Regions from separate parts of the Paenibacillus sp. SER-28 genome, predicted to be linked through region 2. Evidence: predicted binding sites of a transcription regulator. Region 2 holds the regulator's gene; the other holds the start of a gene.

Region 1 (12,516 bases), on a different contig from region 2:
AGGCAACAAACGTATGTATAAATCCATAATTATTGGTACAGGTCCTGCAGGCTACACAGCCGCTATTTATTTGGCACGCGCTAACATGAATCCGCTGATCATTGAAGGGATGCAGCCCGGTGGGCAGCTTACTACAACGACCGAAATTGAAAATTTCCCGGGTTTTGAGCAAGGTATCCTCGGGCCTGAACTGATGGATAATATGCGCAAGCAGGCTGAACGTTTTGGCGCTGAATTTACTTCCGGTTGGGTTGAGGAAGTGGATTTCAGCAAACGTCCTTTTAAAGTGAAGGTAGAGGGTAAAGGCATCATTGAGGCGGAGTCGGTCATTATTGCTACAGGTGCGTCCGCCAAATATCTAGGCATTCCGGGCGAGCAAGACAATGTAGGTCGCGGAGTCAGCACGTGCGCAACTTGCGATGGCTTCTTTTTCCGCGGGAAAAAGATTGTCGTGGTTGGCGGTGGCGATTCAGCCATGGAGGAAGCGAGCTTCTTGACCCGTTTTGCCTCCAGTGTAACCTTGGTCCATCGTCGCGATGAGTTGCGGGCGTCCAAAATTATGCAAGATCGCGCGCGTGAGAACGAAAAAGTACATTGGGCATTAAACCGGACTCCTCTGGAAGTTGTAACGGGAGAAGCTGGCTTAAAGGGTTTGAAGGTACACAATAATGAGACCAATCAGGATGAGCTGATTGAGGTAGATGGCGTATTCGTAGCCATCGGTCATACACCGAACACAGGTTTCCTGAACGGACAAATCCATACCGATGAACACGGCTATATTGTAGTGAAGCCAGGCACAACAGAAACGAATATCCCCGGAGTTTTTGCCTGTGGGGATGTACAGGATAACCGTTACCGGCAAGCTATTACGGCTGCGGGAACGGGCTGTATGGCGGCTATGGACTGCGAGAAGTATCTCGAAGGCAGTGCTGTTCACGACTGGAGCGAAACACTGGATCAATAAAAGAGTGACTATAGTACACAAAAAGGCTAACGGGAGAGCGAAGGAAGCCTCTGTTATGCCGTATCTTTTGTTCAGGAAGAGAAAGCCTGCTGCGTTTGCACAGGCTTTCTCCTTTTTATGGGTGCATGAGGTTAAAAGTTCCGCTAATCGTACACTTTTCAACAAGGAAGTGTCCTTGACCGTAACGGGGGCTTCAATTATAGTTGGAACGTAGGATTACTATTGTGAAGTAGGAATTGTAAGCATATATTTCATACCAGGTTTTTAAGTAAACATAAAGGTGGCTTGAAACATGTCTGAAAGTATCTATGTAGGTGTCGATTTGGGCGGTACCGCGATTAAAGTCGGCATTTGTAATGAAAACGGACAGCTTTTGCACACATATGAGGGACCAACCGAAACCGATAAAGGTGTAGACGTTGTCATCGGTAATATCGAAAAATATGTGCGGCATATTGTTGAGCAATCTCCTTATGAGTGGGATCAACTAAAGGGTGTCGGTGCAGGCGTTGCAGGTTTTACGAATGTTCGTGATGGTATTATTGTCCTCGCTCCTAATATTGGCTTTCGTGACGTACCGATCCGTGCGCTCCTAGAGAACCGGATTGGCAAGCCTGTGAAAATAGACAACGATGCGAATGTTGCTGCGCTGGGTGAGGCTTGGGCTGGTGCAGGCAAAGGCATCGAAAACTGCGTGTGCTATACCCTGGGAACAGGAGTAGGTGGCGGAATTATTATAAACGGTAAAATATACCAAGGTTCTTCGGGCATGGCCGGAGAAATTGGCCATATCAGCGTCGTACCTGATCTGGAGGCTATTCAGTGTGGATGCGGCAAAATGGGTTGCTTGGAAACTGTATCTTCCGCAACAGGCATCATTCGTATGGCCAAGGACGCTGTGGAACGTGGCGACCGGACCTCTCTGGCGCTGGAAGATCAAATTGCTGCCAAGGAAGTATTTGATGCTGCTAAAGCTGGAGATGAAGTCGCGCTGCGTATCGTGAACCGGGCTGCCTTTTATTTGGGGAAATCCATGGCAGCGGTTGCCGCTGTGCTTAATCCAGAGTTGTTTATTATAGGCGGCGGTGTTTCTAAAGCAGGCGACTTTTTATTTGAAGAGATGCGTCGCGTATACGCCAAGTTGGCACCTGAACCGCTTCAAAAGGGTGTATATATCGTACCAGCGGTGTTAGGCAATGACGCAGGTATCGTAGGGGCTGCAGGGTTGCTGCTACGCTCCTGATTCACAGGTTATTGATAATACGGGTACTGGTATAGAGCGAAGAAGCAAAAGGAGAGGGAAGTCCATATGACAGACAACCTAAAAAATGCTGCGCCGTGGGCAACGCTCATTATTATTACGGGGATGTCAGGCGCAGGGAAGACCATTGCGGTTCAGAGCCTGGAAGACTTGGGCTTCTTCTGCGTTGATAATTTGCCCCCTGTACTGATTCCCAAATTTGCCGAGTTGATTGAGCAGTCGAACGGTAAAATAGGCAAGGTGGCACTCGTAATTGATTTACGCGGACGAGAATTTTTCACTGCCTTGTCGGAATCTTTGAATTATATTAAAGATCATTTTACGATTCATTGTGAAATTTTATTCTTAAATGCGAATGATGGCGTTCTCGTACAGCGATATAAGGAAAGCCGTAGACGTCATCCGTTGGCTCCAGACGGCATGCCTTTGGATGGGATTCGGTTGGAGCGCAAGATGTTGGAAGAACTAAAAAGCTCAGCTACACAGGTTATTGATACAAGTGTGATGAAGCCTGCAACCTTAAAGGCGAGGATTATTTCACGATTTTCTCATTTGGAGAGCAGTATGCTTTCCGTGAACATTACTTCTTTTGGCTTCAAGTATGGTATTCCCATTGATGCCGATCTTATATTCGATGTGCGCTTCCTGCCTAATCCCCACTACGTGGACCAACTACGTCCCCACACGGGACAGGATAGCGATGTATATGATTATGTCATGAAATGGCCCGAGACTCAGGCATTCTTGACCAAGTTGCTGGATATGTTACACTTTTTGATTCCGCAATATCGCAAAGAAGGCAAAAGCCAGGTCATTATTGGCATTGGCTGTACTGGCGGTAAGCATCGTTCTGTTGCAATATCGGAGTATTTAGGAAAAATGCTGGGTGCCAGCGAGACAGAATCTGTTTCTGTTTCGCATCGGGATGCTGATCGGGACCGGCATTAATGAGGTGAAATCATGAAAGAGACCGGATCACAACGGGAGCGCCCACGTATTGTTGTTATGGGCGGCGGAACCGGCTTGTCCGTCATGCTGCGGGGCTTAAAGCAAAAGCCGCTAGATATTACGGCTATTGTTACAGTCGCTGACGATGGCGGAAGTTCCGGGATTTTGCGCAGTGAGCTGCAGATGCCCCCTCCAGGGGATATTCGCAATGTGCTGACTGCCTTGGCTGACGTGGAACCAGTGATGTCAGATATGCTGAAATACCGTTTCGGTGCGGGATCAGGATTGTCAGGCCATAGCCTAGGTAATCTGATTTTAGCAGCGATGACCGATATATCGGGAGATTTCGTAACGGCGGTGCGTGAGCTTAGCCGTGTATTTGCTGTCCGGGGACGTGTGTTGCCGGCAGCCGAGGAAGGCGTTGTGCTAAGCGCCGAGATGGAGGATGGCACGGTGATTACCGGGGAGTCCAAGATCCCGGAAGCGGGCGGACGCATCAAACGCGTCTTTCTTGAACCGACTCACGTGGAGCCGTTGCCTGAGGCTGTAGAGGCCATTAATGAAGCCGATGCGATTTTGATTGGCCCCGGCAGTCTATATACCAGCATATTACCAAATTTGCTTGTACCTAAACTCGCTGAAGCTGTAGTAAAATCAGACGCTATCAAAATATTTGTCTGTAACGTTATGACCCAGCCTGGGGAAACTGATGGTTATACGGTAGGAGATCACCTGCAAGCTATTTTTGAGCATGTAGGGCATCATCTCTTCGACTATGTCATTGTAAATAACGGAGAAATTCCACCCCAAGTACAGGAAATGTATGCCGAGCAGGGAGCCAAGCCAGTTCAAGTAGACATGGGCGAGCTGACCGACCGGGGATATAAAGTGGTGGCAGATACATTAGTTCTGTTCCGCACGTATTTACGGCATGATGCCGACAAATTGAGCCAGCATATTTACCAATTGGTACAAAACTGGATATTAAGAAGGAGGTGAGTCCCTTGTCCTTTGCGGCACAAACGAAAAAAGAGCTTACGATGATTGAAAGCCAGTCCTGCTGTGAGAAAGCGGAACTATCTGCACTTATACGTATGCTCGGATCCGTACAACTGTCGAATAAAAGGGTGATATTGGACGTGTCCACAGAAAATGCCGCGATTGCAAGGCGGATTTACTCCTTGATCAAGAAGCATTTTCAACTTCATATCGAACTGCTTGTACGGAAAAAAATGCGCTTGAAAAAAAATAATGTGTACATTGTCCGTATTCCCAATGGTGTGCAGCAACTGCTAAAGGATCTTTATATCGTCACAGAAGGTTTCTTATTCACTGACGGGATTAATCGGGATATCGTTCGGAAAAACTGTTGTAAGAGGGCTTATTTGCGGGGCGCCTTTATGGCAGGTGGCTCTGTCAACAATCCTGAAGGATCGTCTTACCACCTTGAAATTTCTTCGATGTATGAGGAGCATTGTCAGGCACTCGTTGATCTTGCGAATGAATTTCATCTAAATGCTCGCTGTATTGAGCGAAAAAAAGGTTTTATTCTCTACATCAAGGAAGGCGAGAAGATCATCGAGCTGCTCAGCATCATTGGGGCGCATCAAGCCTTGTTCAAATTTGAAGATGTACGCATTATGCGCGATATGCGCAATTCCGTAAATCGCATTGTCAATTGTGAAACGGCTAATTTGAACAAGACGATCGGAGCTGCTGTCCGGCAAATTGAGAATATTAAGTTGCTGGAGAGGGAAGTTGGTTTGGAGACCTTGCCGGATAAACTGCGAGAAGTGGCAGAAATTCGGCTCGCTCATCCCGATTTGAATTTGAAAGAAGTCGGGGAAATGCTCAAAGGGGTCGTGAGTAAATCGGGTGTAAATCATCGGCTTCGCAAAATTGATGAGATGGCTGACAAAATTAGGGGCGAAAATGGCCTGATTCCGTAAAAAGAGTGTCCATGGGGCTTTTAGCCCCGGTTTTTTTAGTTTTTTTTCTAGTGTCTGTCCCGGGTTAATGTTATAATGTGATAAATAAAATGGAGTAAGTAGTGTCCAGATTTATTTGATGAGGGGGTAAGCTGACATGTCAAAACATCCGGTAGTCGTACGCTTGAAAACAGGACTGCACGCCAGACCTGCTGCGTTGTTCGTACAGGAAGCGAATAAATATTCATCTGAGATTTTTGTGGAAAAAGATGACAAAAAGGTTAATGCCAAAAGCATTATGGGTATTATGAGTCTTGCCATCAGTACAGGTACTGAAATCAATATTAGTGCTGAAGGTGCGGACGCCGAACAGGCTGTAAACGCTTTAGTAAGTCTGGTTAGTAAGGTAGAGCTGGAAAATCAATAAACAAAGATTTGCTTTGTAATATGGTGTATGCTCTTAGTGAAAAGCCCCCTTTGGGGCTTTTTTTTGTATCCAGAAAAAAGTCTTCGAACGCTCCTCCGTTAACTGTTCTATGTGTGGATTTGTTGAATTCCATGGTCATGCTCTGTTTCGGAAATATGTATGCTTGGCTGCAACCTTTTTCCGTCATTTCCGTCTGGAAGGTACAAACATTTACAAGAAAGAGGTTGAATTCAATGAGACTTTGGACAAAAACAGTAGCCACGGCAGTTCTCGCAGGAGCATTAATGGCAGGGGGAGTAGCAGGAGGATTATGGACAGGGGCAGATCGTGCTTATGCTGCGTCAACAGCTTCGACGGTAAACGGTGTAATTAATGTGACTGGAAGCGGGGAAGTACTGGCGAAGCCCGATATTGCTTATCTCTCTATCGGTGTACAATCGGAAGGGAATACGGCAGCCGCTGCTCAAAAAGCCAATGCTACAAAATTGAACAAGGTTACACAACTGCTGAAAGAAAAGTGGAGCATCAGCGCAGATGACATTCAGACCAGCCAATTTTATGTACAGCCTAACTACACCTATAACGAAAAAGAAGGGCAGAAGCTCAAAGGCTACACTGCCAACCATACACTTTCCGTCAAATACCGAGATTTGGATAAAATTGGTCAGTTATTGGATGAGGCGACCAAGTCTGGAGCCAATAACGTAGATAATGTACGTTTTTCCGTGGAAGATCCTTCGACTTATGAAGAGGAAGCCATTACTAAGGCATTGGGAAGCGCACAATCTAAAGCCAGTGCTGTAGCTAAAGCAGCCAAACGCGGGTTAGGTGCCCTTGTGAGTGTGACGGTAGATGGCGGAGAAGCACAAGTCTTTACACAACGTGAAAATGCCATGTCAAAATCGCTCTTGGACGTAGCAGGTGGCGGGACAGAGATCCAATCGGGACAAGTAACAGTGAAAGTTCAGGTGTCGGCTCAGTACGAAATGAACTAATACAGATCATCAAACGAAGCCACAAGCGGCCTGCATCATGCGTAGGCTGGCTTGCTGGCTCTTTTTGTATATCGAAACCTTTTTGTAATGAGTCTGTCATAGCTAAGGGTTATTAGGTGTACATATTGAAATCGGAGAGTGTACAGATTGTAAACTACATACAATAGGGTATAGATATAATAGGAAAAGTAATTATCACACATAGACAATACAGATCAATAACAGGAGGAATACTTAATATGAGTAAGCATGCGAAAAAATGGGGTTCAGCACTGCTGGCAGCAGGGATTTTAGCAGGAGTCGCAGCTGTTCCCGTTTCCTATATCCAGGCAGCATCGATCAAACAAGCGACAACACAGCAACCAGGAATCACCATCCAATGGAATGGTAAAACGTTGCCCGCTAAAGGTGTTCAAGTGAACGGGAGTACAATGATTCCGGTGGCCGCACTGCGTGACAGCCTGGGGATTCCAGTAAGCTATGATGCGAAAACAACGACATATACCGTAGGTAGCGGGTACAATAAACTTTACATTATGGCTTCTTCCTCGGATGCCTACGTCAACGTCAATGGAATCAATACACGTAGTATGGATGCCAAACAGATCGCTGGGAAGCTATACATTCCTATGAGTCTGCTGAAAGACTATCTAGGCATAGATGCTCAATGGAATGCTGCTCAGAAAACAGTAACGCTGAGTAAAAGCCAGCTAAATCCGATCACCATTGCGTCTCAAACACTTCCAGCGTCGAGTAATGCAAAGGTGTCCTACAAGATTAAGTACCCGCAAATCAGCGGCAGCCAGCTGAATCCTGAGGCTCAACAGGCCATTAACAATGTGCTTAAAAAGCATGCAGAGGGTATATTGGCAGCAGGCAAAAAGATGATGTCTGAGGGAGAGGCTACAACAGAAAGACCGTATGAGTTCGGAAATGATTTTGCAATTGCCTATAACAAAGATGGTATTCTGAGTGTGATTATGCAGGATTACTCGTATACGGGTGGCGCACATGGCATGACGGCACGTAAAGGATATACGTTCTCGCTCGCTGATGGTAAACTGCTGCAATTGTCTGACGTTTTGAAGGCAAATCCGAACTACAAAAAGTTCCTCAATGCTGATTTGAAGAAAAAAATCGATGCGCTTCAGGCTGGCGAAGGATTCGGCAAATTTAAAGAGCTGGCGGCAGATCAGAATTTTTATGTGACGAGCAGTGGAGTAACAATTGTGTTTGATTTGTATGATTATGCGCCATACGCGTATGGAATTCCGGAGTTTACCTACTCGTTCGGTCAACTGCTGCCTCAAGGCGGAAAGCCTTTTGCGGGACAGCATGAATAGTAGGAGTAAACAATTCCAATTGTCTATAACCTAAAAAACAATAAAGCAAAAAAAGCTGCCTACCGGATAAGAACATCCGGGGCAGCTTTTTCATTTACCAGCTATCGAGAGGCGAATTTCTTCTCTTATACACCTTCTGGAGAGGAGCTAGTTAGCACTTTATCAATAATACCGTATTCCTTGGCATCATCAGCGGACATGAAGTAGTCACGGTCTGTGTCTTTTTCAATGCGCTCCAGTGGTTGGCCTGTGCGATCTGCGAGAATGCGGTTCAATTTGTCACGCATTTTCAGAATGCGGCGTGCACGGATTTCAATATCCGTTGCCTGGCCTTGTGCACCACCCAGTGGTTGGTGAATCATAATTTCACTGTTTGGCAAAGCGAAACGTTTACCTTTGGCGCCTGCATTCAGCAAGAATGCGCCCATGGAAGCCGCCATACCTACGCAAATCGTAGATACGTCAGGTTTAATGTATTGCATCGTATCGAAAATGGCCATACCAGCTGTAATGGAACCGCCAGGACTGTTAACATACAAGTGAATATCTTTTTCAGGATCTTCGGCAGCCAAAAACAGCATTTGCGCAATAATAGAGTTGGCTACAACGTCATTGACGTCCGAGCCTAACAAAATAATGCGATCCTTCAACAGTCTGGAATAAATGTCATAGGCGCGTTCGCCGCGGTTACTTTGTTCTACTACCATAGGAACATAGCTCACGTCAAAAAACCTCCCTTAAATATCGTTAGTGGATTTGGTGGACATGCCGATTACACGTCCCTTATTTATAAACTGTTACCGTATTAACCACATGATAAACAATTTCAAACAAAAAGTCAAAGAAAGTCAAACTAATGATTAAAAAAAAGAGCCCTCAGCGCTCTTATTGGTTAAAACATTATATAGAAGCATTTATGCGTTCATTAAAATGGCGCGCCCGCGAGGAATCGAACCTCGATCTCAGGCTCCGGAGGCCTACGTCATATCCGTTGGACCACGGGCGCATAGTTCAATCAATGCAAACAACTAACTAATTAAACAGCTAATTGGAAACAAAGATGATTATATGATATACAGCAGTGAATTGCAAGCTTTTATTAAATGCGCATATTCAGGCAAATGGTTGAGAAATATAGGTTCAGATAGACTTGCATGTGGAGCAAATATTGGTTAAGATATACGTGGGACTTAAAAAGTTATCCCGGGACGTTTTAAGACCAGTTAGAGATAGAGCATTAGAGACAGAACTTAGAAGTGTGCGGGAGTGGAAAGCATGCGAAAGATATTAGAAATACAGAAGCAGCTTCTGCCCGACCTCATGGATGTTTTGAAAAAAAGGTACACGATCCTGCATCAGATTATGCTGTCCGATGTTGTTGGACGCAGAACACTGGCAGCTTCACTGAACATGACTGAGCGCGTGTTGCGCGCCGAAACCGATCTTCTTAAAGCTCAAGGGCTAATTGAGATTGAGAGTGTAGGCATGAAGGTGAGCAAAGCAGGACTGGATCTGCTGGAACAGCTGGAGCCGATTGCGAACAACTTGTTCGGCCTGTCCCAATTGGAGGACCAGATTCGTCAAGCCTATGGTTTGAGGAAGGTGGTTGTCGTTCCTGGGGATTCGGATGCTTCTCCGTTAACAAAGCAGGAGCTGGGGCGCGCTGGAGCAAAAGCGTTGCTGAGTGTTATGGACGACGAGGATGTGGTCGCTGTAACAGGTGGCACGACGATTGCCGACGTGGCGGAACAACTGGCACTACCTTCTAATGGCCCACTTAAGGGTGGGTGGTTTGTACCGGCACGCGGGGGTTTGGGAGAAAGCATGGAAATGCAGGCCAACACAATTGCTTCCACAATGGCTCGCAAGGTAGGCGCTCAATACCGTCTGCTCCATGTACCGGATTTGCTCAGCAATCATGCTTACAACTCCTTGCTTGAAGATACGAACATTCAGGATATATTGAACCTGATTCGCGAGAGTCGTATCATCATTCACGGGATAGGCAACGCCATAGCGATGGCACATAGACGTAAACTTGATCCCGAAACCTTTGCCCAGATCAGCAGTGAGGGGGCCGTTGCCGAATCGTTTGGTTACTACTTTAACGAAGATGGCGTCGTTGTTCACAGAATGCTGACGCTTGGACTTCGATTAGAGGACATCAGGCGTACCGATACGGTTCTAGGCGTAGCTGGAGGTAAGAGCAAGGCGGCCGCTATTCATGCGGTACTGCGTTTCGGACAAGAAGACATTCTAGTCACCGACGAAGGCGCTGCTGCCGAGATTGTAAGTCATTATTTAAATGGTTAAGATGGATTTATGAATGGTGTTGTCTTGACAGGCTTTCGGGTCTGTCTTGAATATATAAAACTAAACTAAACGAACTTTGGGAGGAACTCACTCATGACAGTTAAAGTTGGTATTAACGGTTTCGGACGTATTGGACGCCTTGCTTTCCGCCGGATTCAAAACGTGGAAGGTATTGAAGTAGTAGCAATCAATGACTTGACAGATTCCAAAATGTTGGCACATTTGTTGAAATATGATACAACACAAGGTAATTTCCAAGGACAAGTAGAAGTACATGATGGCTTCTTCAAAGTAAATGGTAAAGAAGTTAAAGTTTTGGCTAACCGCAACCCTGAAGAACTGCCTTGGGGAGACCTGGGTGTAGACATCGTTCTGGAATGCACAGGTTTCTTCACAACAAAAGAAGCTGCTGAGAAACATTTGAAAGGCGGCGCTAAAAAAGTTGTTATCTCCGCTCCAGCTACTGGCGACATGAAAACTGTCGTTTACAACGTAAACCATGAAATTCTGGACGGTACTGAAACTGTAATCTCCGGTGCTTCTTGCACAACTAACTGCCTGGCTCCTATGGCTAAAACACTGCAAGATAAATTTGGTATCGTTGAAGGTTTGATGACTACAATTCATGCTTACACTGGCGACCAAAACACTTTGGATGCTCCACATGCTAAAGGTGACTTCCGTCGTGCTCGTGCAGCAGCTGAAAACATCATTCCTAACACAACTGGTGCTGCTAAAGCAATCGGTTTGGTTATCCCTGAGTTGAAAGGTAAACTGGATGGCGCGGCTCAACGTGTTCCAGTACCTACAGGTTCCCTGACTGAGCTGGTAACAGTTCTGGAGAAAAACGTAACTGCTGAAGAAATCAACGCAGCGATGAAAGAAGCTTCCGATCCTGAAACTTATGGATACACTGAAGATCAAATCGTTTCTTCTGACATCAAAGGTCTCACTTTCGGTTCTTTGTTTGATGCAACTCAAACTAAAGTTCTGACTGTTGGCGACAAACAACTGGTGAAAACTGTAGCTTGGTATGATAATGAAATGTCCTACACTGCACAATTGATCCGCACGTTGGAATACTTCGCTAAACTGGCTAAATAAGAACCTTTTTATTGAGCAACATCATAGAGCGGAAACAGGTTATTGTTTCCGCTCTTTATATATCAAATGTGCCTTAAATTCCTGTTTCGTAAAATTATAAGGGTGCGGAGGAATATGGAGATGAACAAAAAGAGCGTACGTGATATAGAGCTGAATGGAAAACGGGTGTTTGTTCGTGTAGATTTTAACGTTCCGGTTGAGGACGGTAAAATTACGGATGACAAGCGTATTCGTGAAACCTTGCCAACCATTAACTACTTGATTGAAAAAGGTGCAAAAGTTATTTTGGCGAGTCACTTTGGACGTCCAAAAGGTCAGGTTGTTGAATCCATGCGTCTGACTCCTGTTGGCGTACGTTTGTCTGAGCTGCTGAAAAAGCCAGTAGTTAAAGTGGACGAATCAGTAGGCGAAGCTGTTAAAGCGAAAGTGGCTGAACTGCAAAACGGCGACGTGCTGTTGCTTGAAAATGTACGTTTTTATGCAGGAGAAGAAAAGAATGATCCTGAATTGGCGAAGCAATTTGCTGAATTGGCCGACGTTTTCGTGAATGACGCATTTGGTGCAGCACACCGTGCTCATGCTTCCACTGAAGGTATCGCTCATATTCTTCCGGCTGTTTCTGGCTTGCTGATGGAAAGAGAATTGTCTGTTATTGGTAAAGCTTTGTCGAATCCAGACCGTCCTTTTACAGCCATTATTGGCGGTTCCAAAGTAAAAGACAAAATCGACGTGATCGACAACCTGCTGAACATTGCAGATAACGTAATCATTGGCGGCGGTTTGGCTTATACATTTTTTAAAGCTCAAGGTCATGAAGTGGGTCAATCTTTGCTGGATGAATCCAAACTGGACGTAGCTCTTGGATTTATTGAAAAAGCGAAGAAGCTCGGCAAAAAATTCTACCTTCCGGTGGATATTGTCATTTCTGACGATTTCAGCGCTACGGCGAATACTAACATTGTGGACATCGATGGTATTCCTGCAGATTGGGAAGGCGTGGATATCGGACCCAAAACACGTAAAATCTATGCAGATGTGATCAAAAACTCCAAACTGGTTGTATGGAACGGACCAATGGGCGTATTTGAAATCGAGCCCTTCGCTGGTGGTACTCGTGAAGTAGCGGAAGCTTGCGCAACTACTGAAGCATACACCATCATTGGTGGCGGTGATTCTGCGGCTGCGGCTGAAAAATTCCACTTGGCTGACAAAATGGATCATATCTCTACT
Region 2 (12,516 bases):
CCGATGGTACTTGGACCGCAGGGTCCTGGGAGAGTAGGACGTCGCCAAGCAAAAGTGAAAAGGATGATAATCTCATTGAGATTATCATCCTTTTTTTATGCGTTTTTAGATGACCACCTGTTTCTAAGGTTGACAGAGAGAATAGGGTTTGCCACACTCTAAGTGTGTAATCTTTTGTCCAAGTATACAAGCGAGGTGACGAAGTTATGGAGATCAGACAATTACAACGTGAGGAATTTGAAGCGGCTATTGAATTATCCCAATATGCTTTTCAGTTTACAATGTCCCAGGAAGACTTGGAAAAATCCAAGAAGAAATTCAAACCTGAGCAAACATGGGGAATATTCGACGGACATGACTTGAATGCTAAACTGACTTTGTTACCGCTACAGGTATACATAAACGGTCAGGTTTTTGATATGGGAGGCATTGCTGGTGTGGCAACATGGCCAGAAAAGCGTCGTGGAGGCATGGTTTCACGTTTGTTGACGCATGCGCTTGAAGAGATGAAGTCTGCGGGACAAAGCCTTTCTTTTCTGCATCCTTTCTCCTTTGCCTTCTATCGTAAATTTGGATGGGAAACGTATATTGAATACAAAAAGTACGTCATTCCCATTGAAAAATTCCCTGCAAAACTTAAAACAGAGGGTACAGTCAAACGCGATGTCAACGATATTTTAGAATTGGACCAAGTGTATCAAGCGTATGCATCTCGTTATAATGGCACGCTGGTACGAGATAAGGAATGGTGGCAAGAGCGGATTTTAAATGAGAATTATCGAACTGCGGTATATTACTCAGAAACAGGCGATCCTCAGGGATATGCACTGTACAAAATTGAAAATAAACAGTTGAATTGTGATGAGTTGGTTTATGAAAATGAGACGGCCCGTCGGGCTTTATGGACTTATTTTGCAAATCATGACTCCATGATAACCCATGGTAAATTTATTTACGTTCCAGCAAATGACAATCTGCCATTTTTACTTGATGATCCGCGAATTCAACAGGAGACCGTGCCTTATTTTATGGGCCGTATTGTGGATGCAGCTGCTTTTGTAGAAAGATACCCTTTTGAGCAGGTTGGAGAGGAAACACGTTTAACCTTAAATCTGATAGATCGATATGCACCATGGAATGAAGGAGTATGGAGATTAACAATTACTACGGAAGGGAAAGGACATCTGGAGAGAGTGGATACAAGCAATTCATCTGAAAACGCTATGGTAGCTGACTTGAAACTTGGGATTCAGTCATTGACGACTCTGATGCTTGGCTACCAGCAGGCTGATGATCTGTATAAGTGGGGGCGTATTGAAGGGGGCAGTGAATTTGTGTCTGCGCTTAAACGTGTAATACCAGTAAAACAAACGTTTTTATTGGATTTTTTCTGATAAAGGCCCATTTAGATCTTCTTATGTTCCCGTTTTTCAGGGAATATAACTTATGTGCTTATTATAATTTACAAAACTCTTTCTGTAATTGGGAAGAGTTTTTTTATGGTATTGTATAAAACATAATTAGATTGCGAAAAATGGTATTGACCCCTTGGCAAAAATGAATAATGTGCTATAATATGAGTATAGTCAAAGAAAGTCAAAGTCAATCAAACCTCGTGAGGTTCTGTAGAAGTATTTTGATGGATTGGCCGTATAAAGTAATTTTAATAGCAAAGTAGCAAACGAGGATCGAAATGATTTGCGTATAGTTAGGAACTGCCTTTTATGAAAATAAGAGAAGTGTATGACTAATCGCAAATAAAGGCCACACTAGAGAATAAACGGTACAATTCCAATGAGTGTAGAACAGGCAACAGCCTGAATACAGCTTAGATTCGTGACTTTACCGTTTGGTTAAGTTCAATATACGGCGGACTCTGTGGAGCGTGAAATGTACTTGAATACTTGCGTTTCCGTTAGTGGAGGATGATGAAATGCGCAATGTTTCCGATATTATTGAACAATATTTAAAGAGTATATTGCTGGAAAGTCCCCAAGGTTTAGTGGAGATTCAGCGCAATGATCTGGCTGACCGCTTTTCCTGCGTGCCGTCGCAAATTAATTATGTAATTAGCACCCGGTTTACGCTGGAAAAAGGCTATGTGGTGGAAAGTAAGCGTGGTGGCGGGGGCTACATTCGCATTCAGCGAATTCAGCTGCCTGCACAACATGCCATCCATACACATCTTCATCAGAGTATCGGGGAGGAAATTAGCCAATCAGCAGCAGAAGGACTGATTTATCAGTTAGAGGAGGCCCATTTTTTAAGCAAAAGGGAAGCTAATCTAATGAAGGCTGCTTTATCTAGGGATACATTATTACTGAAGCTTCCCTATCGTGATCAACTGCGAGCAAGATTGCTTAAGGCTATGCTGATCTCGTTGCTGGCGACCAAATAGTGTGTGAATAGAGACTAACGTTTGGATGTAGGGATTGGTATAAATCCTGACATTAAAGGAGGTGCTTTTATGCTGTGCCAAGAATGTAATATGCGGCCGGCAACTTTGCATTTCACCAAAATTGTGAATGGCGAAAAGACAGAGTTTCATATTTGTGAGACGTGTGCCAAGGAAAAAGGGGAGATGATCCCTGGAACACCTAACGGCTTTTCGATTCATAGCTTGTTGTCGGGGATGCTGGATTTTGACTCCAGTACAAAGAGCCAGTCTCCAGGCCACAGTGGTCCGCAAAACCTGCAATGCAAGGATTGTGGCATGACCTATGCACAGTTTAGTAAGCTGGGACGTTTCGGATGCCCGTCGTGCTATCAATACTTTGATAGTCGTCTGGACCCTCTGTTCAAGCGTGTGCATGGCAGTACGAATCATGTTGGTAAAGTTCCAGTTCGCACTGGAGGCCGACTGAAGGTAAAACGGCAAATTGACGATTTGAAAAAAGAGATGCAACAGCATATTGTACAGGAAGAATTTGAATCAGCTGCTGAGCTTAGGGATCAAATCAGAGAGCTTGAAAAAGAAATGACTGAAGAGTAAAGTTTGTGAAGAGTAGGAGGGATGCGTAATGCCCAGTATTCGGTTTACGGAGAAGCCGCTAAGTGACTGGATGCGTGGTGATGCTGCGGATTCGGAGATTGTCATTAGCAGCCGGGTGAGAATTGCGCGTAACTTGCAGCAACTGCCTTTTCCCATGCTTGCTACCAATCAGCAGTCGGAAGAAGCACTTCAACGCTTAACGGATATCCTTCAGTATGATGATTTAGGTGGTTTTGGTACTTTTCATACGTTGAAAATATCCGAGTTGGATGAGATCGACAAGCGGGTGCTGGTTGAGAAGCATTTGATTAGTCCTAATTTGGCGAACGAATCTCGTAACGGTGCTGTTTTAATTAGCGATGATGAATCGGTTAGTGTTATGATAAACGAAGAGGATCATCTGCGAATCCAGTGCTTATATCCGGGATGTCAGGTTAGGGAAGCTTGGGAACGCGCTATGATTATTGATGATGCATTTGAAGCGCATGTTGATTATGCATTTGATGATCGGAGAGGTTTTCTGACCAGTTGTCCGACGAATGTCGGCACAGGTATGAGAGCTTCGGTGATGATGCATTTGCCCGCATTAGTCATGACTCATCAAATCAATCGTATATTGTCTGCTGTTTCACAGGTAGGTCTTACGGTTCGCGGCATTTACGGTGAAGGTAGCGAAGCGGTCGGAAATTTGTTTCAGGTATCTAATCAGATTACACTAGGACAAACCGAAGCGGAAATTATAGAGAATCTACATGGCGTGGTGCTACAAATTATTGAGCACGAGCGTTCTGCCAGAGAACGGCTAATGAATGAATCTATGCTGCGAATTACAGATCGGGTGATGCGTTCATTCGGTATTTTGTCATATGCAGCAGTACTGGATTCCAAGGAGGCTGCACAGCGGCTGTCCGATGTGCGTCTTGGCGTAGATTTGGGGATTTTGGAGCGTCCTTCCACCGCAGCGATGAATGAGCTGAATGTGATGACACAACCCGGGTTCCTGCAAAAAAGCTTTGGGGATAAAATGAATACCGAAGAGCGCGATATGTACCGGGCGAAGCTGATCCGGCAAAAATTAGGCACAACCCTTTAATATATAGAATGATCTGAAATACACACTGTGGAGGTGCAGGATATATGATGTTTGGAAGATTTACGGAACGTGCACAGAAAGTGCTTGCTTTGGCTCAGGAAGAAGCTGTTCGATTGGGACACAACAACATTGGCACAGAGCACATTTTGCTAGGCCTCATTCGTGAAGGTGAAGGAATAGCAGCGAAAGCCTTAATCGGTTTAGGACTGGGACTGGAAAAAATCCAGGATGAAGTGGAAACGCTGATTGGACGTGGTCAAGAGCAACCGACGAACATTGCCTATACTCCACGCGCCAAAAAAGTCATCGAACTGTCTATGGATGAAGCCCGTAAACTGGGCCATACCTATGTAGGTACAGAACATATTTTGCTTGGTCTTATTCGTGAAGGCGAAGGCGTAGCAGCACGTGTACTGAATAACCTGGGCATTAGCCTGAACAAAGCGCGTCAGCAAGTGCTTCAATTACTCGGTAGCAGCGAGGCTGTTTCCAGCCATCACGGTGCTCCAGCTAATGTCAGCACGCCAACTCTGGACAGTCTGGCACGCGATCTGACGGCATCTGCGAAGGAAAACAACCTGGACCCTGTTATTGGGCGTAGCAAGGAAATCGAACGCGTGATTCAGGTGCTCAGCCGCCGTACAAAGAACAATCCGGTTCTGATTGGTGAGCCTGGGGTAGGTAAAACGGCGATTGCCGAAGGATTGGCCCAAAAAATCATAGCGAATGAGATTCCCGAAACGTTGCGCGACAAGCGCGTAATGACACTGGATATGGGTTCTGTGGTAGCAGGCACCAAGTATCGTGGTGAATTCGAGGATCGTTTGAAAAAAATTATGGACGAGATTCGTCAAGCGGGTAATATCGTGTTGTTCATTGATGAGCTGCATACGCTGATTGGTGCTGGTGGAGCGGAAGGCGCAATTGATGCGTCCAACATCCTGAAACCTGCTCTGGCACGTGGCGAGCTACAATGCATCGGTGCGACCACGCTGGATGAATACCGCAAATATATTGAGAAAGATGCTGCTTTGGAGCGTCGTTTTCAACCAATTACAGTGGATCAACCTTCTCCAGAAGAGGCGATTCAAATCTTGTATGGTCTGCGTGACCGTTACGAAGCGCATCACCGTGTAAAGATCACAGATGAGGCTATTGAAGCGGCCGTAAAATTGTCAGATCGTTATATCACCGACCGCTTCCTGCCAGATAAGGCTATTGACCTTATTGATGAGGCGGGCTCCAAAGTAAGGCTGAATTCTTACACTGTACCGCCAAACCTGAAACAGCTGGAAAACCGTCTGGAAGATATCCGTAAGGAAAAGGATTCAGCGGTACAAAGTCAGGAGTTTGAAAAAGCGGCAGCGCTGCGTGATACAGAGCAAAAAATCCGTGAAGAGTTAGACGTGACGAAAAACCAATGGAAAGAACAACAGGGTCGTACAGATTCCGAAGTTACCCCAGAGGATATCGCTCAAGTCGTTGCAATCTGGACAGGTGTTCCAGTCAGCAAGCTGAAAGAGGAAGAAACACACCGCTTGTTGAATATGGAAGAGTTGCTGCATGAGCGGGTAATTGGACAGGATGAAGCAGTTAAGGCAGTAAGCCGGGCGATTCGCCGGGCACGTGCCGGACTGAAAGATCCGAAGCGTCCAATTGGTTCCTTTATTTTCCTCGGTCCAACTGGGGTTGGTAAAACAGAGTTGGCACGTGCTTTGGCTGAATCCATGTTTGGAGATGAAAATGCGGTTATCCGTATCGATATGTCCGAATATATGGAGAAACACTCCACGTCCCGTCTGGTAGGAGCGCCTCCAGGGTACGTTGGATATGAAGAAGGCGGTCAACTGACTGAGAAGGTACGTCGTAAGCCATACTCTGTTGTGTTGCTGGATGAAATTGAAAAAGCACACCCAGAAGTATTCAATATTCTTCTGCAAGTGCTGGAAGATGGTCGTCTGACAGATTCCAAAGGTCGTGTCGTTGATTTCCGTAATACACTCATCATCTTAACATCTAATGTTGGTGCACAGGCGATTAAACGTAACTCCACGCTTGGTTTTACAGCTGTAGTGGACGCTGGAGCGGATTACGATAATATGAAGGGCAAAGTGATGGATGAACTGAAGAAAAGCTTCCGTCCTGAGTTCTTGAACCGGATTGATGAAATTATCGTTTTCCATTCTCTCGAAGAAAAACATATTGCCGAAATTGTATCACTCATGTCTGAGGAGCTGCGTAAGCGCCTGAATGAGTATGAGGTGGACTTCGAGTTGACAGACAACGCTAAAAAATTCCTTGCCAAGGAAGGTTTTGATCCAGCGTATGGTGCGCGTCCTTTGCGTCGTGCAATCCAGAAGCATATTGAAGATCGCCTGTCCGAGGAACTGTTGACTGGCAACATTACTAAAGGTGACTCTCTCTTCATTGATGAGGAGAACGGTGCATTGACTGTAACCAAAAAGGATAATGTATCTGCCAAGTCCTAAAGCAGTTTACTAAATAAATAGTAGAAAAGGGTGTCTCGCAAGCTGGAAAGCTATTGCGAAGACACCCTTTTTGTGTATAAAACACGGTGAAAAGGTTGGGTAAATGCTTTGGGAAAGTTTGTGATATTGCTTTACGTCCGCCAAGCTTCAATGGTAAACTTTTATTGTTACAGCTCTTTCTGGGCTGTATGAACATAAATTTGACATCATCGTCGTCATAAGGAGCCAGGGAACAAAGTATGGCTAAAGTGAAAACTAAATTTTCCTGTACGGAATGTGGTTATGAATCGCCCAAATGGTACGGAAAATGTCCTGGATGCCAGGCATGGAATTCCATGGTCGAAGAAACGGAAAGCGTTGTAAAAACTCAAGGAATGGGATCTTCCCTTCTTACTCATAGCACAAAAGACAAGCCACTCCCTATTATAGAGGTGGAGAGTGGCAAAGAAACACGAATTTTGACGGGAATTGGCGAATTGAATCGAGTACTCGGTGGAGGTGTGGTGCCGGGTTCACTCGTTTTGGTGGGCGGTGATCCGGGAATCGGTAAATCTACGCTCATGCTGCAAACATCTAATGAACTGGCTTTAACTGGTTTAAAGGTGCTGTACGTGTCTGGTGAGGAATCTGTCCGTCAAACGAAACTACGTGCAGATCGGCTCGGTGCCTTGTCCCCCAGCCTATACGTATTATGTGAGACGAATTTGGAGACGATTGAAGAAGCAGTGGACAGCTTGAAGCCGGAGTTTTTGGTCATCGACTCGATACAGACTGTATATTTGCCTGAGGTGACGAGTGCACCAGGTAGTGTGGCTCAGGTGCGGGAGTGTACTTCACGCTTTATGCGAATTGCCAAGGGGCTCGGTATTGCTACGGTATTGGTAGGACATGTGACCAAGGAAGGGGCCATTGCAGGTCCGCGTTTGTTGGAACATATGGTTGATTGTGTACTTTATTTTGAAGGAGAGCGTCACCATACGTATCGGCTTTTGCGTGCAGTTAAAAATCGTTTCGGTTCTACAAATGAAATTGGTATTTTTGAAATGGCTGAAAGCGGTTTGCGTGAGGTGTCGAATCCTTCTGAACTTTTCCTGTCTGAACGACCACTGGGTGTGGCAGGTTCTACTGTTGTAGCCAGTATGGAAGGAACCCGGCCTGTATTGGTTGAACTGCAAGCATTGATTGCAGCTACACATTTTCCCTCTCCACGCCGAATGGGCACAGGAGTCGACCATCATCGAATGGGATTAATCATAGCCGTGCTAGAAAAGCGGATGGGCATGTTTTTGCAAAACCAGGACGCTTATCTCAACGTAGCGGGAGGCGTGAAGTTGGATGAACCGGCGGTGGATTTGGCTATAGCTGTGAGTATTGCTTCCAGCTTTAGGGATGCTCCTACAAAGCCGTATGATGTGATTTTTGGCGAGGTTGGACTGACAGGTGAGGTGCGCGCGGTATCCCGAGCAGAACAGCGAGTACGAGAAGCGGAGAAACTAGGTTTCAAACGGGTGATCATGCCGGAGAAAAGCTTGAAGGGCTGGACACATCCGAAAGGGATACAAATTATAGGAGTAGGAACGGTGGCAGATGCACTGGCAGCCGCATTAGATTAGGGGGCATTGAGAATGAAAGAAGCGAGCCAACTGGATAAAATGAACGATTTGCTGCGGCTTGTGGCACCGGGAACTCCCTTTCGCGACGGGTTGGAAAACGTTTTGCGTGCCAAAACGGGTGCTCTTCTGGTCGTTGGCTATAGCCCAGAAGTTATGGAAGTCGTGGATGGCGGTTTCTCCATCAATTGTGATTTTTCACCGAACTATTTGTATGAGTTGGCTAAAATGGACGGCGCAATCATATTGAGCGAGGATTTAAAACGAATTTTATATGCCAATACACAACTGATTCCGGACTCCTCCATTTCTTCAATTGAAACAGGAATTCGGCACCGGACAGCAGAACGAGTTGCAAAGCAAACTGGCAAATTAGTTGTGTCTATTTCCCAGCGGCGTAATATTATTACCTTGTATCAGGGGACATTACGGTATGCGCTCAAGGAAATCGGGGTTATTCTAACGAAAGCCAATCAGGCTATTCAGACGTTAGAAAAATATAGATCCGTGTTGGGGCAAGCCTCTACGAATTTGACAGCATCTGAATTTGAAGAGCTGGTTACCATGCCGGAAGTCGTTAATGTCATCCAGCGGATCGAAATGGTGCTGCGCATCAAAATGGAAATCAAACGATTTATTAACGAGCTCGGAAATGAGGGCCGTCTGATTAGTATGCAGATGGAAGAGCTTGTCAGCAACATTGAGGAAGAAGCTTGGTTGCTGTATAAGGATTATGCCAAAGACGATAGCGACGAGAAGATTCGTGAAATTATATTGGGACTCAAACGTTCTACGGACGACGAATTGTTGGATGTGAATCATATTGTACGTTTACTAGGCTACCCTTCTTCAGCTGCGACATCAGAGGAGTATATTGCTGCACGTGGCTATCGGGTACTGAACAAGATACCGCGTTTGCCGAATGTGATTATTCATAATCTGGTGGAGCGGTTTGGACGTTTTCCACATGTCATCACAGCAACGATAGAAGAACTGGATGAAGTGGATGGTATTGGAGAGGTTCGTGCGCGTACGATTAAAGAAGGTCTTAAACGTTTGCAGGAACAAGTTTTCATTGACAGGCAAATGTAAATGTAATACAGTGAAAGGATTATAATGGAACAATTCATACATTGAGGTGAAGAGATGATTACCAAATCAATTCCGAACATGTGTACCTTAGGTAACTTGTTTCTCGGAATGATCGCCATTTTATTGGCTGTAGACGGAAAATACAGTCTTGCCGCTATTATGGTTATTGTCGCCATGTTGTTGGACGGACTGGATGGTAGGATGGCCCGGGTCCTGAATGCCCAAAGCGAATTCGGTAAAGAACTGGACTCCTTATCAGATATGATATCTTTTGGTGTTGCTCCCGCAGTTATTATGTACATGGTTGCTTTTCATGATGCGAATTCGGCTCTCGCTTGGACGGTTACTGCCATTTTCCCGATGTGCGGAGCGTTGCGTTTGGCTCGATTTAACGTACGTCCTGGTGTACCAGGTTATTTTACGGGGTTGCCAATTCCGGCAGCAGGTGGCGTATTAGCCACTTTGTCCTTATTCCATAACGATATTTCATTGTTATACATGTCGATTGCCATGTTGCTGGTTTCTTATTTGATGGTCAGCTCCATGAGATATCCGAATTTTAAAAAGGTCGGCCTTCCGAAAAAAGCGATCTGGGTTGCTCCATGGGTCGTAATTGCAGCGGTGGTGTTGGCTGTTAAATTCCCTGACCAGCTGTCGAAGCTGATTTTTGTGCCGCTGGTGCTGTATGCATTGTATGGTATGAAGCTGAACATTCGTAAGCTGTCACGCAGACGTGGACGTGATCGGGAGCGTTCCAGTCAGGAAGAACAGGACGATCAATATCGTCATTCACAGCGCTAGTATCAAGCAAGAACAAGAATAAGCATTTATTTCCTTGAATCATTTTAGGGAGATAAATGCTTTTTTTTATGCATAAAAAGTGAAATTACAGGGTTAGTTATGTGGGAAATGGATCATACTGGTAAGAGAAATGCTATGTATCCAACAAGCAGCAGACTATATGCAAAGAAAATAAAGGAGGTATAGAGACTCAATGTGGAGAAAGGCTATTTTAACTTTTACAGGATTGTGCGGAGCATGGTTTGGCTATACGTTATACCAGCGGGTAGGAGGCATTGTATCGTGGATGCCACAATGGTTGAGTGATGGGTCTTTACCGGGAATGATTGTTTGGATGATGGCGGGAGCAGTGCTATTTATGGCTGGGTGTTCATTCGCAGGGGCATCCGTGGCAAATCGATTGCAGCAGGGCATTGAAGGCTTGGTACGAATTCCGATGAACGAGATGATGGCAGGTGTGATTGGTTTAGCGGTGGGATTGACGCTTTCCTTAGCAGTTTATCCGCTTTTTTCATGGTTGGGGGCCCCAGGTCAACTTATCCAGACCGCTGTTACCGTGATATGCGGATATGTAGGATTGATGGTTGGACTAGAAAAGCGGGACGAGCTGTCATCCTTTTGGAGTTCTGGTTTTTTTGGTCGGGGAACGGGTGTAGAAGAACGCAAGCTGGAGGAACATAAAATATTGGACACCAGCGTCATTATAGATGGACGTATTGCAGATATTTGCAAGACAGGTTTTATTGAAGGAACGATTGTGATTCCTGAATTTGTGCTGGAGGAGCTTCAGCATATTGCAGATTCATCAGATTTACTTAAGCGTAATCGTGGACGCCGGGGTCTGGATATTTTGAATAAAATCCAAAAAGAGCTGGATGTGAATGTGCTCATTTACGAAGGTGATTTTGAGGAAATTTCAGAGGTCGACAGTAAGCTGGTCAAGCTGGCAAAGGTGTTGCAGGGTAAAGTTGTAACTAATGATTTTAACCTGAATAAAGTATGCGAACTGCAAGGTGTATCGGTGCTAAATATTAACGATTTGGCGAATGCAGTGAAGCCTGTCGTATTGCCCGGCGAGGAAATTATGGTGCAGATTATTAAAGACGGCAAGGAGCATGGGCAGGGTGTAGCCTATCTGGATGATGGCACGATGATTGTTGTAGAAGGCGGACGTGACTATATTGGCTCTCTGATGGAGGTACTGGTCACGAGTGTACTTCAGACCTCTGCCGGTCGTATGATCTTTGCTAAACCAAAATTATTGGAAAAAGCTCAATAAACGCGGTATGATGAAGTAGATGTGTTATCATACGGATCGTCCAAAGCGATCAGGGCAGGAGTTATTTGAATGAACAATCGGGTAGGAGTTGTCATTGTGGCAGCAGGGCGCGGCTCCCGTATGGGGACGCAGGAGAGCAAGCAATTTCTGCTTTTGCGGGACAAGCCCATCTTCATACATACACTTGAAATATTCGCAGCTATGCCCGAAGTGGATGAAATGGTGATGGTGACTGGGACAGGAGATGTGGAACGCTGCCGAGATTGGATTCATCAATACAAAATCGGTAAAAATGTACGGGTGGTGGCTGGTGGCAATGAACGCCAGCATTCGGTTTATCGCGGTCTGCGCCACTTACAAGCGGATTGGGTGATGGTGCATGATGGTGTGCGTCCACTCATTCAACCTGAGCTTGTACGTTCATGCCTTGAGGCAGCCCAGCGTACTGGTGCTTCTGTAGCGGCAGTACCTGTAAAGGATACAGTCAAGCAAGTGAACGGGGATGGTATCATTACAGCAACGCCGGATCGCCGAAGTCTGTGGAGTATTCAAACGCCACAGACTTTTCGTCTTTCCGATCTGCTGCGAGCCTATGAGGAAGCGGAGCAGTCGGGATTCTTGGGAACAGATGATTCTATGCTGATAGAGCGGCTAGGAATTCCGGTTACTGTCGTTCAAGGCAGCTACAAGAACATCAAAATTACTACGCCTGAGGATTTGGATATGGCGGCGTTATGGGTAAAAACAGAGGGAGAGGATATCAAATGATCAGAGTGGGACAAGGATTTGACGTCCACCAGCTGGTGGAAGGAAGGCCATGCATCATCGGAGGTGTGAATATTCCGTATGAAAAAGGTTTGTTGGGCCATTCCGATGCAGACGTGCTGCTGCATGCCATTAGTGATGCTATCCTAGGCGCGCTTGGCTTGGGAGACATCGGGAAGCATTTTCCGGATAATGACCCAGAATTTAAGGATGCCGACAGTCTTAAGCTACTGGAGCATGTGTGGGGGCTAGCTAAAGAGCGAGGATATCGCTTGGGGAATATTGATTCTACGATTATCGCACAAAAGCCCAAAATGGCATCGTATATTCCGCAGATGAATGAGGTCATCGCACGGGCGCTGGAAGCAGAGGAGCTATCCCAGGTGAACGTCAAG

The links. The regulator CtsR, encoded in region 2, represses protease genes until heat stress. The targets are predictions, from matches to a motif close to ATGGTCAATAAAGGTCAAACA.
Region 1: a site for CtsR is predicted at 8,704-8,724, ahead of clpP (ATP-dependent Clp endopeptidase proteolytic subunit ClpP). Genes of this name have one in related genera too.

The regions. Positions count from the first base shown of each region.
Region 1 covers NZ_JBRECM010000010.1:180,907-193,422, reverse strand. The annotation lists gene trxB (thioredoxin-disulfide reductase) at 14-967, shown strand; gene ACUYLD_RS20640 (ROK family glucokinase) at 1,260-2,210, shown strand; gene rapZ (RNase adapter RapZ) at 2,277-3,176, shown strand; gene ACUYLD_RS20630 (gluconeogenesis factor YvcK family protein) at 3,189-4,175, shown strand; gene whiA (DNA-binding protein WhiA) at 4,181-5,125, shown strand; gene ACUYLD_RS20620 (HPr family phosphocarrier protein) at 5,262-5,531, shown strand; gene ACUYLD_RS20615 (SIMPL domain-containing protein) at 5,765-6,526, shown strand; gene ACUYLD_RS20610 (PdaC/SigV domain-containing protein) at 6,766-7,869, shown strand; gene clpP (ATP-dependent Clp endopeptidase proteolytic subunit ClpP) at 7,995-8,591, opposite strand; tRNA gene ACUYLD_RS20600 (tRNA-Arg) at 8,801-8,875, opposite strand; gene ACUYLD_RS20595 (sugar-binding transcriptional regulator) at 9,145-10,182, shown strand; gene gap (type I glyceraldehyde-3-phosphate dehydrogenase) at 10,276-11,286, shown strand; gene ACUYLD_RS20585 (phosphoglycerate kinase) at 11,407-12,516, shown strand, end outside.
Region 2 covers NZ_JBRECM010000018.1:24-12,539, forward strand. The annotation lists gene ACUYLD_RS24480 (GNAT family N-acetyltransferase) at 207-1,394, shown strand; gene ACUYLD_RS24485 (CtsR family transcriptional regulator) at 1,934-2,398, shown strand; gene ACUYLD_RS24490 (UvrB/UvrC motif-containing protein) at 2,468-2,992, shown strand; gene ACUYLD_RS24495 (protein arginine kinase) at 3,021-4,085, shown strand; gene clpC (ATP-dependent protease ATP-binding subunit ClpC) at 4,130-6,574, shown strand; gene radA (DNA repair protein RadA) at 6,814-8,187, shown strand; gene disA (DNA integrity scanning diadenylate cyclase DisA) at 8,200-9,276, shown strand; gene pssA (CDP-diacylglycerol--serine O-phosphatidyltransferase) at 9,331-10,077, shown strand; gene ACUYLD_RS24520 (PIN/TRAM domain-containing protein) at 10,271-11,356, shown strand; gene ispD (2-C-methyl-D-erythritol 4-phosphate cytidylyltransferase) at 11,426-12,124, shown strand; gene ispF (2-C-methyl-D-erythritol 2,4-cyclodiphosphate synthase) at 12,121-12,516, shown strand, end outside.